DNA from 4 places in the Photobacterium sp. GB-1 genome. Region 1 is predicted to be linked to each of the others. Evidence: predicted binding sites of a transcription regulator. Region 1 holds the regulator's gene; each other region holds the start of a gene.

What was found. Region 1 encodes PurR, which represses purine synthesis genes. Its sites were predicted from a motif close to TNANGNAAACGTTTNCNTNA; they were not measured.
Region 2: a site for PurR is predicted at 1,722-1,741, ahead of folD (bifunctional methylenetetrahydrofolate dehydrogenase/methenyltetrahydrofolate cyclohydrolase FolD). Genes of this name have one in related genera too.
Region 3: a site for PurR is predicted at 1,645-1,664, ahead of C9J45_RS02880 (phosphoribosylaminoimidazolesuccinocarboxamide synthase). Genes of this name have one in related genera too.
Region 4: a site for PurR is predicted at 1,583-1,602, ahead of C9J45_RS17650 (NCS2 family permease). Genes of this name have one in related genera too.

What each region holds. Positions count from the first base shown of each region.
Region 1 covers NZ_PYOB01000014.1:40,799-44,232, forward strand. Annotated here, with positions in the region: gene C9J45_RS13905 (heme ABC transporter ATP-binding protein) at 1-479, shown strand, start outside; gene purR (HTH-type transcriptional repressor PurR) at 885-1,889, shown strand; cyclic di-GMP riboswitch class I at 2,088-2,178, shown strand; gene C9J45_RS13915 (TfoX/Sxy family DNA transformation protein) at 2,313-2,903, shown strand; gene C9J45_RS13920 (carboxymuconolactone decarboxylase family protein) at 3,361-3,434, shown strand, end outside.
Region 2 covers NZ_PYOB01000005.1:180,616-184,049, forward strand. Annotated here, with positions in the region: gene galU (UTP--glucose-1-phosphate uridylyltransferase GalU) at 1-640, shown strand, start outside; gene folD (bifunctional methylenetetrahydrofolate dehydrogenase/methenyltetrahydrofolate cyclohydrolase FolD) at 795-1,652, opposite strand; tRNA gene C9J45_RS07995 (tRNA-Arg) at 1,949-2,025, shown strand; gene tig (trigger factor) at 2,494-3,434, shown strand, end outside.
Region 3 covers NZ_PYOB01000002.1:46,010-49,443, forward strand. Annotated here, with positions in the region: gene C9J45_RS02870 (DUF445 domain-containing protein) at 1-585, shown strand, start outside; gene C9J45_RS02875 (metal-dependent hydrolase) at 822-1,586, shown strand; gene C9J45_RS02880 (phosphoribosylaminoimidazolesuccinocarboxamide synthase) at 1,785-2,888, shown strand; gene torE (trimethylamine N-oxide reductase system protein TorE) at 3,317-3,434, shown strand, end outside.
Region 4 covers NZ_PYOB01000023.1:52,831-56,264, reverse strand. Annotated here, with positions in the region: gene C9J45_RS17655 (linear amide C-N hydrolase) at 1-8, opposite strand, end outside; gene C9J45_RS17650 (NCS2 family permease) at 154-1,521, opposite strand; gene C9J45_RS17645 (serine dehydratase subunit alpha family protein) at 2,003-3,298, shown strand; gene C9J45_RS21575 (hypothetical protein) at 3,336-3,434, opposite strand, start outside.

The sequences.
Region 1 (3,434 bases):
CATTGCAGCTCACTTCGCCTGAACTGAAAGATGCAACAGCATCAAGCATGCAATACGTTGATATTAACAATTTAGCTAAACGTCTCTACCCCACCTTATCGGGGGGTGAAAAACAGCGTGTACACCTTGCCCGGGTTTTAACACAACTCAGTAAAGCCGGTGATAAATGTATCTTGATGTTAGATGAACCCACCTCAGCACTCGATCTCGCCCACCAGCACCACACCTTACAAATTGCCCAAAATATGGCTATACAAGGCGCCGCTGTAATTGTGGTATTGCACGATTTAAACCTTGCAGCCCAATACACTGATCGGATGATTTTCCTTAACGAAGGAGAAATAAAAGCCGACGGAACGCCAACACAAGTTCTTACTCCTGAAGTAATAGATACCTTATATGGTTGGCCTGTCAGTGTTCATACTCATCCAAGTGGTGATTTTCCTTATCTTTTATCAGCCAATCATTCTGTTTTTTAACGTTTTATCTATTAATGACTAGATATACACAATAAATTGAAGCTATTAGCATGACAAACATCGAGTTTTTACGGTTAATGATCAATTAATTCAATCAAGTTGAATAGAAAGATTGCACAACGCAAAACACACAGTAAAATGTGATCGCAAGCGATTACATGTGTAATTAGTGTAAAAATAGTTTCTATCTTCTAATGCCGCATTTTACTGCGGCTTTAGTTGTTTATGATCCATGATAATTGCAACACCCTATAATTCGGTATCAAATTGAATAATTAAGTAGCTAATAACTAAAGGATCTTCATCTCTGCGAGTGAACTCGTAAGCCATAGACTACGTAATTAATCAATTTGGTATCAAAAACCTTTGTCAGATCCTAATCTGACCATGATAAGAAGAATAAATATGGCAACCATTAAAGACGTTGCACGTATGGCAGGTGTATCAACTACTACAGTGTCGCACGTGATTAATAAAACACGCTTTGTTGCAGAAGCAACGCAACAAAAAGTTTTGGCTGCAGTAGATGAACTTAACTACGCCCCAAGTGCAGTAGCGCGAAGCTTAAAATGTAATACAACACGTACTATCGGCATGTTAGTCACTAAATCGACTAACCCATTTTTTGCCGAAGTTGTGCATGGTGTTGAAGAATATTGTTATGGTGCAGGCTACACGCTGATCTTATGTAACACCGAAGGTAACTTAGAAAAACAACGTGATTACTTACGTATGCTTTCTGAAAAGCGTGTTGATGGCCTATTGGTTATGTGCAGCGATCTGGATCAAATGTTGCTCGATTTACTTGAGCGTAAAAATGATCTTCCTATGGTTATCATGGACTGGGGCCCAGAAAGCCCACATACTGATAATATTCTAGATAACGCTGAAAACGGCGGTTATATTGCGACTAAGCACCTTATTGAAAATGGCCATAAGAAAATTGGCTGTTTATCTGGACAAGTTGATAAGTCTACTTGTCAAGAGCGCCTAAAGGGCTTCCGTAAAGCGATGAAAGAAGCAGATCTCACTGTTAATGCTAATTGGCTACTTGACGGTGACTTTGAGTGTGAGTCAGCCGTTGAAGCTGCTCATAAGTTTATCGCAATGGAAGATCGCCCTACTGCTATCTTCTGCTTTAACGACATTATGGCCATGGCTCTGATCAGTACCTTTGAACAGGCAGGTCTGCGTGTTCCTGATGATATCTCAATCATTGGCTACGATAACATTGACCTTGCGCCCTACTTTGCGCCACCGCTAACAACTATCCACCAGCCTAAACGTCGTTTAGGTAAAAAGGCCATCGAAATCTTGCTAGAGCGTGTGAAAGACAAGAATCATGAGCGTCAAACCTTTGAAATGACGCCTAAACTTGTTGAGAGAAAATCGGTTAAAGATCTCAACTAATAAAATTTATCTTTCTATGTTAAGGAAAAGCCGATAAGTTAACCTTGTTGGCTTTTTTTTTACTTATAAAAAACAATCATGAGTATTTATAATTATAAAGCTTATTAAAATAAGCTAAGAACAAATACCTGAACCAATATCACATTTTTGAGAGCTTAGATTTAATATTAAAAGTATTATTTAATATAACTTTATATAGTCACGAACTGGCAAATTAATTGAAAGATTAAGACGCAAAACCACCGGCCTAAAAATTATGTTAATAATTCAAGGTAGCGGGGTTACCGAAGGATTATTATTGAACCGACAATATTATGACACAAACTTAACAATATATTGACAGTATCAATGTGTAGATTAATTAATCTATTTCCTCGCTCTTAATGTTTAGGTGACACTCATATTTTTTCACCGAGTAGAAGCATGGATAAACCAATATTAAAAGATTCATTAAAATTATTTGACCATTTTGGTTCAATAAAATCACGGTCGATGTTTGGCGGTTTTGGCATTTTTTCTGGTGATACAATGTTTGCATTAGTTGTGAACGATAAACTTCACTTACGTGCAAATGCTGAAACTGAAAAGGAATTCAAACAAGCTGGCTTGGAACCCTATGTTTATAAAAAACGTGGCTTCCCTGTTGTAACCAAGCACTATGCAATACCCGATCAATGGTGGGATGAACCCACAAAGATTGTAGCTCAAGGTAGGTATTCACTGGATGCAGCAGAAAAAGACAAGCAAGAAAAGGAGAGTTGCGTACCTGACCGAATTAAAGATTTACCTAATCTACGATTATCAAATGAAAGAATGCTGAAAAAAGCAGGCATAAACACTATTGAACAACTTCTAGCAGTGGGCTCTCTTGGCGCATATAAAGCACTTCAAGAATCACAAACAAGTCCATTGAGTATTGAATTGCTTTGGGCATTGGAAGGCGCAATTAGCGGTCAACATTGGTCAGTTATTCCTGAGCAACGTCGAAATGAACTATTATCTGCCTTATCTTAAAAATATAAGTTGTCTTAAATATAAAATACTTAGGAATAAAAGAGCCCCATTCTTTTATTTCTAAGTATACCTTTCAAAAATAATTTCCGTATTATCCTTATCTTCCTTTATAAAATTCAATATTTATTTGGTTTAATTGCATAATAACAAACTTTTGCCATTAAATTAATTCCCTCCGTTTTGCACTCCTTGATTTATATAAATGATAATTATCTTTATTTATATTCCATGCCTAATTATTTGCTAATACGACCAATAACCCATCTTCTCACTAATAAATAACGTGGCGCTTTAAACTGTCTTATCTCCTGCTGATTTTTTCACCAACCAATTGAAGAAAAAGAAATATTTATCATTAAATGAAATACAATGTCTGTTGTTAAGGTCTACATGTTTACTACTGCTACTGACTAAGATCGTATAAGCCCTATGTTTAGGGTGTTTTTTAAGGAATAACATGCGCATTTCGATCAAAAAAATTGACTCTTTATGGGTAAAGCCTTTGCTATGGCTTCAAGCTCACCACTATGG
Region 2 (3,434 bases), on a different contig from region 1:
TGAAGAAGTACAAGCGATTTGTCCACCTGATGTGACCATTATGCATGTACGTCAAGGTCAAGCTAAAGGTTTGGGTCATGCAGTATTGTGTGCACATCCCCTTGTTGGTGATGCGCCTTTTGCAGTTGTTTTACCTGACGTAATTTTGGATGATGTTGCGAGCGATTTACGTTGCGATAATATGGCTGCCATGGTGAAAATGTTTAACGAGACTAAAGTGAGTCAGGTGATGGTTGAACCTGTTCCTATGTCTGAAGTGTCAAACTATGGTGTTGCGGATATTAATGGTGTGGAATTACATGCTGGCGAATCAGCACCGATGACAAAGGTTGTTGAGAAGCCTTCAGTTGAAGACGCGCCTTCTAATTTAGCTATTGTCGGTCGTTACATACTTCCAGCTGAAATTTGGGCATTATTAGCCCGTACGCCTGTTGGCGCGGGTGATGAAATTCAATTGACCGATGCTATCGATATGCTAATGCAATCTCAACAAGTGAATGCATTTCATATGTCAGGCGTAAGCCATGATTGTGGTAGTAAAATTGGTTACATGAAAGCGTTTGTTGAGTACGGTTTGCGCCATAATCAATTTGGTGAAGAATTTACAGCGTATGTCAAACAACTAGCTAAAAGCTTATAGTCGACGCCATAAATTGTATAATCAAAAGAAAAAGCGATGGTGTTCCATCGCTTTTTTTATTTATTCTATTTGTTAATAAGAAGAGGAGTGCTAATTTAAAATAGCATTGTTTTGGAGAATAAAAGAGCAATAGGTATCACTCTTTTATTACCAATTATTCGCCATGAAACTGCTCGCAAGCTAACATAGTATTTTCTATTAATGTTGCGACTGTCATTGGGCCGACACCACCAGGGACTGGAGTGATATGTTTTGCTCTTTGGTTGGCAATATCAAATTCAACATCACCACATAATTTACCATTATCTAATCGGTTAATACCCACATCAATGACGGTAGCCCCTTCTTTAATCCAAGCGCCAGGAATAAAGTTAGGTTTACCTACAGCGACGACAAGGATATCTGCACGACGAACATGGCTCTCAAGATCTTGAGTAAAACGGTGACAAGTTGTTGTTGTAGCCCCTGCTAATAATAATTCGAGTGTCATCGGGCGACCTACAATATTAGAAGCGCCAACAATAATCGCTTCTTTCCCTCGTACCGGAATATTGTAACGTTCTAAGAGGGTCATAATACCTTTAGGGGTACAAGAGCGTAGTTTTGGGATACGTTGACTTAAGCGTCCGACATTGTATGGATGGAAGCCATCAACATCTTTTTCAGGATCAATACGCTCTAAAATTCGTGTGCTATCCATACCAGCTGGTAATGGAAGTTGGACTAAAATGCCATCAATCGTTGGATCGAGATTTAATTCGTCAATAAGAAGTAATAATTCTTCTTCTGAGGCTGTTGGTGGTAGATCGAATGATTTAGAGACAAAGCCGACTTCTTCACAGGCTTTTCGCTTACTACCAACATAAATTTGAGAAGCAGGATCTTGACCTACGAGCACAACAGCTAAGCCGGGTGCACGAAGACCAGCATCTTTACGAGCTTTCACTCTAGCGGCAACTTCCTGTCGAACTGTTTGGGATATTAATTTCCCATCAATAATTTGGGCGGTCATGGTAATCCTTTTTATATAGGCTAAGCATGTGGACGCTATTATTGTGTCAGAAAATGATTACTTTAGCTATAACGCAAACGTTTGCTTTTTGTTTGTTTAATAATGGCGAACAATCTTAAGTGTTTATCGTTGAAGGGAATAGGTATCTACAATTGCACTAAAAAAACTGAAAATAAAACAGATTGCTTTAACTTTAATCGCTTGGCGGTTTAAATCATGAAATTTAAAGTAAACGTATTGACCTAAATGATTAGCAACGTATAATCCTGCCTCGTAACGCCATGTTACACAATGATGCGCCCTTAGCTCAGCTGGATAGAGCACGTCCCTTCTAAGGATGTGGTCGCAGGTTCGAATCCTGCAGGGCGTGCCATTCTCTCTTCTTTATATATAAGATCCAAAATCTAATTCATTTCTAAGCTTTTTTAATACAAAAATCACTCTGTAGTTAGTCTTATAACGGCTAAAAAATGCTTTCTCTGTTACGTCATATTTGCGTTAATTCGACTGTTTTTCCAACATTTGAACCCAAAAAACGCAGAGATCTATGATTATTTTCTCCTTACCCCTTGAAATGTTCGTTATAGACCCTATCTTGTGTTTCAGTTGTAGAGCTAGATAGCAGTTTAGTCTATCTCACCTCGACGCCACCTAAGTGTGTCGTTATAATAACGCGCTTTAATTTCTAAGTTGGATGAGCATATCTGACAGTTTAGAAATAAAGTAAAAGAATTGAGGCGTTATGGTTTTCGAGCCGTAACACGAAAAGGATGCCACCGTCAGTAAATGGCTGTTCGGCAACATCACTCAGAAAGCTGAGTAAGTTTTGAGGTTAAATATAATGCAAGTTACCGTTGAAACCACTGAAGGCCTAGAACGCCAACTAACAATCACAGTTCCTGCTGCAAACATCGAAGATGCAGTAACAGCTGAACTAAAGAAAATTGCTAAAACTCGTCGTTTCGACGGTTTCCGCCCTGGTAAAGCACCAATTAAGATGGTTGCTAAAATGTTTGGCGCATCAGTACGTCAAGACATCCTAGGTGAAGTAATGCACCGTCACTTTATCGAAGCTATCGTTAAAGAGAAAATCAATCCAGCAGGCGCGCCAACATTTACTCCAGTAGAAGTTGCTGAAGGTAAAGACCTAGTATTCAAAGCGACTTTCGAAGTATTCCCTGAGATCGCACTTCAAGGTCTAGATAAAGTTGTTGTTGAGAAGCCAGTTGTTGAAGTAACTGAAGCTGACGTTGATACAATGCTTGATACTCTACGTAAGCAACAAGCTACGTGGACTGAAGTAGATGCAGCCGCTGATGCAAACAGCCGTGTAACTATCGACTTCGTTGGTACTATCGACGGTGAAGAGTTCGAGGGCGGTAAAGCTGAAGGTTTCGCACTTGCTATGGGCCAAGGTCGTATGATCCCTGGTTTCGAAGAAGGCGTTGTAGGTAAAAAAGCGGGTGAAGAGTTTACTGTTGAAGTAACGTTCCCTGAAGAATACCACGCTGAAAACCTAAAAGGTAAAGCTGCAGCATTCGCTATTAAACTTCACAAAGTTGAAGCACAAGAGCTTCCTGAACTAACTGAAGAGTTCGTTGCTAAGTTCGGTGTTGAAGACGGTTCTGTTGACGGTCTTAAAGCTGAAGTTCGTAAGAACATGGAGCGTGAGCTTAAGCAAGCTGTTAAAGGTCGCATCAAAGATCAAGTTCTTAACGGTCTTGTTGAGCAAAACGACATCACAGTTCCTGCTGCACTTATCGATCAAGAAATCGAAGCACT
Region 3 (3,434 bases), on a different contig from region 1:
CTTGCTATTCATATGCTATTTGAAAAGGTGCCCGGACTCTACGGCTCAGGTGTTATTCCTGCTCGTTTTGAAGAATTTAAAACAGCCATTAAAAATCTCATGATGGAGCAATTCTTTACTCAAGAAAACATTAGCCGCTTTCTTAATAAAGAAATGACAAGCTCAACCAATTTAAACTTGCAGCCTGTGATCCAAAAAATTGATTTTGCGCCAGCTTACGATTCGTTACTTGATGTGATTATGAATTCACAATTTGGTGGCATGCTAACCATGATGGGTGGCGTAGAAGCACTCCAACCACTACGCGAACCTTTCATTGAAAAAATGCAGGATTCTGTTAACGAAATTAGCCAACAAGATGACTTTAAAGCAGCACTTAAAGATCAACTAGCTAAGCCTGAATCACTCAATGATATCGAAGAGACGATTGAAGAAATTATCGATCAGCGCCTGAATGAATTAACCCCAAAAATGGTCAAAGAAATGGTGCAAAAGATGATCAGTGAACACTTAGGCTGGTTAGTCGTTTGGGGCGGTGTCTTTGGTGGTGTGATCGGTATTATCTCAGCATTTATCGCTGCATAACTTTTTCTCTCCCTGTGAATTAGCGCCTTAGTTAAGTTACTCCAACTTTACTAAGGCTTTTTTATCTCTTTCTCTCACCATCAACGCCCTAACACACTTAACAGATAAATACTCCGTTTCGTTGTTTATTTATCCGAACAAACATAAAGTACATGCTAGAATTGTGATATTGGTTGAAATTTATGACCATATAATGATAAACACAACTGTATATAAACCCAGTTGGAACTTTCTTCTTGGCAAACTTTTCTACTCACTTTAGTGTTGCTGCCGTTGCTAGTGGTTTAACGGCCACCGCCTTCTTATCGGCTGATCATATTTCGCCTTCGGCGGCAATTTGGATGACATTTCTTGGCACTATTGGTGGCCTATTACCTGACATAGATTCAGATCATTCAACATCGATGAAAGCCTTGTTTAATATCTTGGCTGGTTTTTGCTGCTTCATTTTAATTAGTCATATTTATACTCAAGTGACGATGCTTGAGTTACTACTCTATAGCGCAGCACTGTTTATTACTATCCGCTATATGGGAAAAGCGGTTTTTGAACGCCGTACTGTCCACCGTGGTTGCTGCCATTCAATTGCGTTTGTTCTGCTCATTGCCCTATGTTGCGTTCATGTAAGCTCTATCATTGGACATACCGCCGAAACCAGCTGGCTAGCAGGTAGCTTTGTTCTTTTTGGTGGTTTTGTTCACTTGTTGTTAGATGAAATTTATAGTGTTGATCTTTCCAACCAACGTCTAAAAAAGTCATTTGGAACAGCATTAAAACCCTTTTCCGTTAGGAACCCTCTCATTAGCTTGGCGCAAATAGTGGCAATTGTTTTACTTTTTGCGACCGCACCGTCTTATCATAAGACATTGCATATTTTAACCAATTGGCACCACTTTCGGTTTAGTCCCGTATGGCTAAACTGGACTGATATTCAAGTATGGGTAACCCACTTCATCCATCAAACACCACAAAAATTAAGCAGTATCCACCAGCTATTTTAAACATAGCCAAGGCGATAAACATTCCAATGTCTATCGCCTTTTTTGTTTTAATCAAACCAAAGGCAAACGTTTGCTATTTTACTGGCAGTGACTTACTTAACCTTGTATTATGCGATTACGATGATTGATAACGATGTGATTTTATTCATGTCATTATCCTTCTGCATTTCTGCGTAATCTTTGAATAGGACTTTCACGATGAGCCTTGCCGATCAAGTTTTAGCTGTTAATGATGATCTCCCTATCCGTACTGATAAACCCGTTCATAGCGGTAAGGTACGCTCTGTTTACTGGCTTACAGAAGCTGACAGTCAACGTTTGATTAAAGAAAAAGGCTATAACGTTCAACCCGACGCACCGCTCGCTATTATGGTGATCAGCGACCGTATTTCTGCTTTTGATTGTATCTGGCACGGTGAAGGAGGGCTTAAAGGAGTCCCAGGGAAAGGTGCTGCGTTAAATGCGATATCTAATCACTGGTTTCAATTATTTAAAGATAATGGATTAGCGGATAGCCATATCCTTGATATCCCCCACCCTTTTGTTTGGATTGTACAAAAAGCAAAACCTGTGATGGTTGAAGCTATTTGTCGCCAATACATTACCGGTTCAATGTGGCGTGCATACAGCAAAGGTGAACGTCATTTCTGCGGTATAGAATTACCTGAAGGGCTAGAAAAAGATCAAAAGCTCCCTGAACTACTCATGACACCATCAACCAAAGGGATTCTAAAAGGCATTCCGAATGTTCCTGAAGCAGATGATGTCAATGTCACTCGTGATGATCTCGTCAATAATTTCGCTGCATTCAACTTCCGCAATACTGATGACATTACCCAGTATGAAAAGTTATTGGCAGAAGGATTTAATGTTATCAGTAATGCACTCGCAAATATTGATCAAATCTTTGTTGATACCAAATTTGAGTTTGGCTATGTAACAGATGCTAGTGGTAACGAAAAACTCATTTATATGGATGAGGTGGGAACACCCGATTCTTCTCGTATCTGGGATGGCGCAGCTTACCGCGACGGTCAAATCGTCGAAAACTCAAAAGAAGATTTTCGCCAAGTACTACTTAACACTTTTCCAGAGCCCGATATTTTATTAAATAAAGATCGCATGGAAGAACGCTTTGCTCTTGCTCGTGACAACGAGTTACCACAAGAAGTACTCATGCAAATATCGCGTGTTTATACGGGTATTGCCGAAAAAATCACCGGAAAAAAGATCACATTAAGCAAAAACCCTAAAGCTGAAATTATTAATATTTTACGTAATCACTACCAGCTTATTGATTAAAGCTTAAGCGCTGTAATTATCAATAAAAAATAGGCATTCATATAATGCCTATTTTTTCATCAGTAATGTTATTCATGCTATTCATATTTTAAGCAGCAATTAATTGCTATAACACAATTACACCTACACATTCAAATAACGATTAATACAACTTTACTTTTATTTTATTACAATCAAACAACCAATAATACAATCACGAATAATCCCCCCTCCTTTAAATTAAAACATACTGTCATAAATTTTAACTTTTCTACTTATTATGTCTTTTATTGTTACAGTATAGGGTCAAAATCAAAAAACACTGTAAAACATAGGGTTAACTCTAAAGTATTAATTGAACTGCATGTAGTGGTTAATTTATGATCGCAATATAAATAGATTTAATAAAAATATTTATAACTACTCATTTTTACAAATTAGGAGGTTGTATGAGCAGTGCGACTGATCAAGAAACCAAGCAAACTCGTAGCCGAGAATGGAAGATGTTCATTTTTATCGTCGTCTTTTTATTTCCAATTCTCAGCGTCATTTTTGTCGGGGGCTACG
Region 4 (3,434 bases), on a different contig from region 1:
TTTTTCATAAATATGCCTGTGAATGTGAACGCATATAATTAATCCTTGATAATAGTCCATTATGGAAAATAAAAACAACGTGTTATATGTTGATATGTATAAAAAAGCCCACTTTTAGTGGGCTTAAAAAATACTTTACTATAGAACTAGTCGCTAGATAGCCCAGCCGCCAGCATAGAAAACAACTAAGGCAATCGCAATAACGACAGTACCTATATTGAGCTTTTTCACTTCACCAGAAACTAATCGACCGATAACTAATGCAGTAAAACCAAGCATAATACCAGTAACAATATTACTTGTTAGAACAATGAAAACAGCACACAGTAAGCCAGATAATGCATCAACAGAATCTTCCATATCTAACTTGCTAACATTACTTAGCATTAATAGGCCAACATACATCAGTGCAGGCGCTGTCGCATAGGAAGGGACTAAGTAGCTTAATGGTGCAAGAAACAACATGAAGATGAACAGTACACCTACCGTAGTTGCTGTTAAGCCTGTTTTACCACCAGCAGCTGTACCTGCCGCAGATTCAATGTATACCGCAGCAGGAGAACCACCAACTAGGCCTGCAAAAATGCTACTAACAGAATCAGACGTTAATGCCTTACCACCATTGATAATATGACCACGTTGGTTAAGTAAATTCGCCTGTCCTGCTACTGCACGAATCGTACCTGTTGCATCAAAAATTGCCGTCATCACAAGTGCTAATACTGTAGGCAAAATAACTGGGTTTAGGGCACCCATAATGTCCATTGTACCTAATAAGGATTCGCCATCATGACCAAATGTCGGCATTGCAAAGAAACCGTGGTACGTCACTTTCGGATCAAAGATAAGACCAATGATAGAAATGGCAATAATCACTAATAAAATGCCACCAGGAACACGGCGCTTTTCTAATCCTAAAATAGCCGCCAAGCCTAAAATAGACATGAAGACTGGAAACGCGGTGAAATCACCAAAAGCAACGGGTAAGCCTTCAGCTGGGTTTTTGATCACTAGCCCAACGCCATTCGCTGCAATCAAAAGTAAAAATAATCCAATACCAATCCCAGTACCATGAGCAATACCATTGGGCATATTTTTCATGATCCAAGTACGCACACCCGTTACCGTTATTAATGTAAAGACAACCCCCATTAAGAATACGGCACCTAAGGCAACAGGCACACTCACGTCTTGCCCTAGTACTAAGCTAAATGCAGTAAATGCGGTAAGTGAAATAGCACAACCAATGGCCATCGGTAAACGCGCCCATAACCCCATAAGTAATGAACCAAATGCAGCCACTAAACAGGTTGCGATAAAAACCGCACCTTGATTAAAACCCGCAGCACCCAACATGCTAGGCACCACAATCACGGAATACACCATGGCTAGAAATGTGGTTAAACCCGCAATTATTTCCTGTTTGACATTACTGCCGCGAGCTGTAATTTCAAAATAGCTATCTAGTTTACTCTTAGGTTCTAAATGAGAAGGGCGTTGATGTGTGCTATCAGCAGACATGGTAAATTCCTATTTGATCAAAAAAGCGATATTTTTCAGCAAATCTAATGTATTGCCAAATTAACGCAAACGTTTCCGTTTCTATTCAAAATAAAAGGCTGATGCTAGCACCAACCTTCATTCTATGACGACGTGATCATACCTATAAATAGCCTCAATTCGCTAGTGTTAAATCAATTTTCCAGTTGAAATACTCTGCATTTTATCTCCACTACCTAAATGGACTTATCATTTAGATAAAAACATAACCTCTAAAAATGTGATAAACACAACAGAACATTCAACAATAAATAAAATAATAGAATATTTTTCTATTTTATCTTTAATTTTCATTTAAATAGGAAATTTATTTCTTCGTTATCGAGCGTATATTTGCAGCGATTAAAATACCCATGAAGTTAAAGAGGATATTAAAAAAATAAAGCCTCCTCTCTTCGTTGTCGGTTTATTTTCCTCCGGTTGGAACATTAAGGTAGTAGTTATGAAAACCCATCTTTGGCCTGCATTTATTAACGTGATCAAACGTGATGTTGTTCCTGCTTTAGGCTGCACAGAGCCTGTGTCTGTGGCACTTGCAGCTGCTATTGCGATGGAACAACTTCCACTTCATGAACGCAATATCACCCATATTGATGTGCGTGTTTCTCCTAACTTGATGAAAAATGGCATCGGCGTCATGGTACCCGGTACGGGAATGGCAGGTTTAGCTATTGCATCAACTTTAGGTGCACTGGCTGGCAATAGCCAAGCGAAATTAGAAGTATTAAAGGACATTACGCCAGATAACGTTAAACAAGCTAAAGCATTATTAGATGCCAATAAAGTCACGGTTAACGTCGCTGATGTCACTAATATTCTTTATGCCAAGGTAAGTATTTATAACCAAGCTCATTGTGCGACAGTGACTATCGCAGATAGCCATACTCAAGTGATCAGTATTGAACTTGATGGTGTTACAGTTTTCGAAACGTCACCTAACGAGCAAAAGGTCATTGAAATATCGAACTCACCTTTTAGTGATGCTGGCGTTCAAGATATTTTTGATTTCGCGACCAATGCGCCTATTACTGATATTCAATTTATCGAACAAGCTTATGAGCTCAATAACGCATTATCTTGTGAAGGGCTAAAGGGCCAATATGGATTAGAAATTGGCGCGACATTTCAACGTAACATTGATCGCGGTTTATTATCAGGCGGTCTACTCACCGATGTATTACTCCGCACGGCTGCCGCTTCTGATGCGCGTATGGGAGGAGCTATGAAACCGGCGATGAGTAATTCAGGCTCTGGTAACCAAGGTATTGCCGCCACCATGCCTGTAGTGGTCGTTGCCGATTTTGTAAATGCTGATAATGAGCATTTGATCCGCGCCTTAATACTTTCTCATTTAATGGCAATTTATATTAAAAGCTATCAAAACAAGCTGTCTGCATTATGCGGCGCAACAACTGCGTCAATGGGGGCGGTATCTGGTATTACATGGTTATTGGGCGGAAATGTGGAGCAAATCAGTGCAGCGATTTGCAGTATGATCGGAGATATCACCGGTATTATTTGTGACGGCGCAAAAGCCAGCTGTGCGATGAAAGTCTCTTCTGCTGCCGGATCTGCTGTTAAATCTGCCTTAATGGCATTAGATGGTATTCGAGTAACGGGCAATGAAGGCATTGTCGCTGATGATGTCGATACGACTATTCGTAATTTATCTGCATTAGCAAATGGCGCTATGACCCATACTGATATTCAGATCCTTGATATTATGATTAACAAATAATGTTCTAACACATGTGATTAATAAATAATCGACAAGACTAAACCAGAGCTATTTTGCTCTGGTTTCCTATTTTTAATCGCTTAAATGCCTTTTCTTTTTTCCTCTTTAAAAGAGCATTCTGTCCTCTTCTGTCATC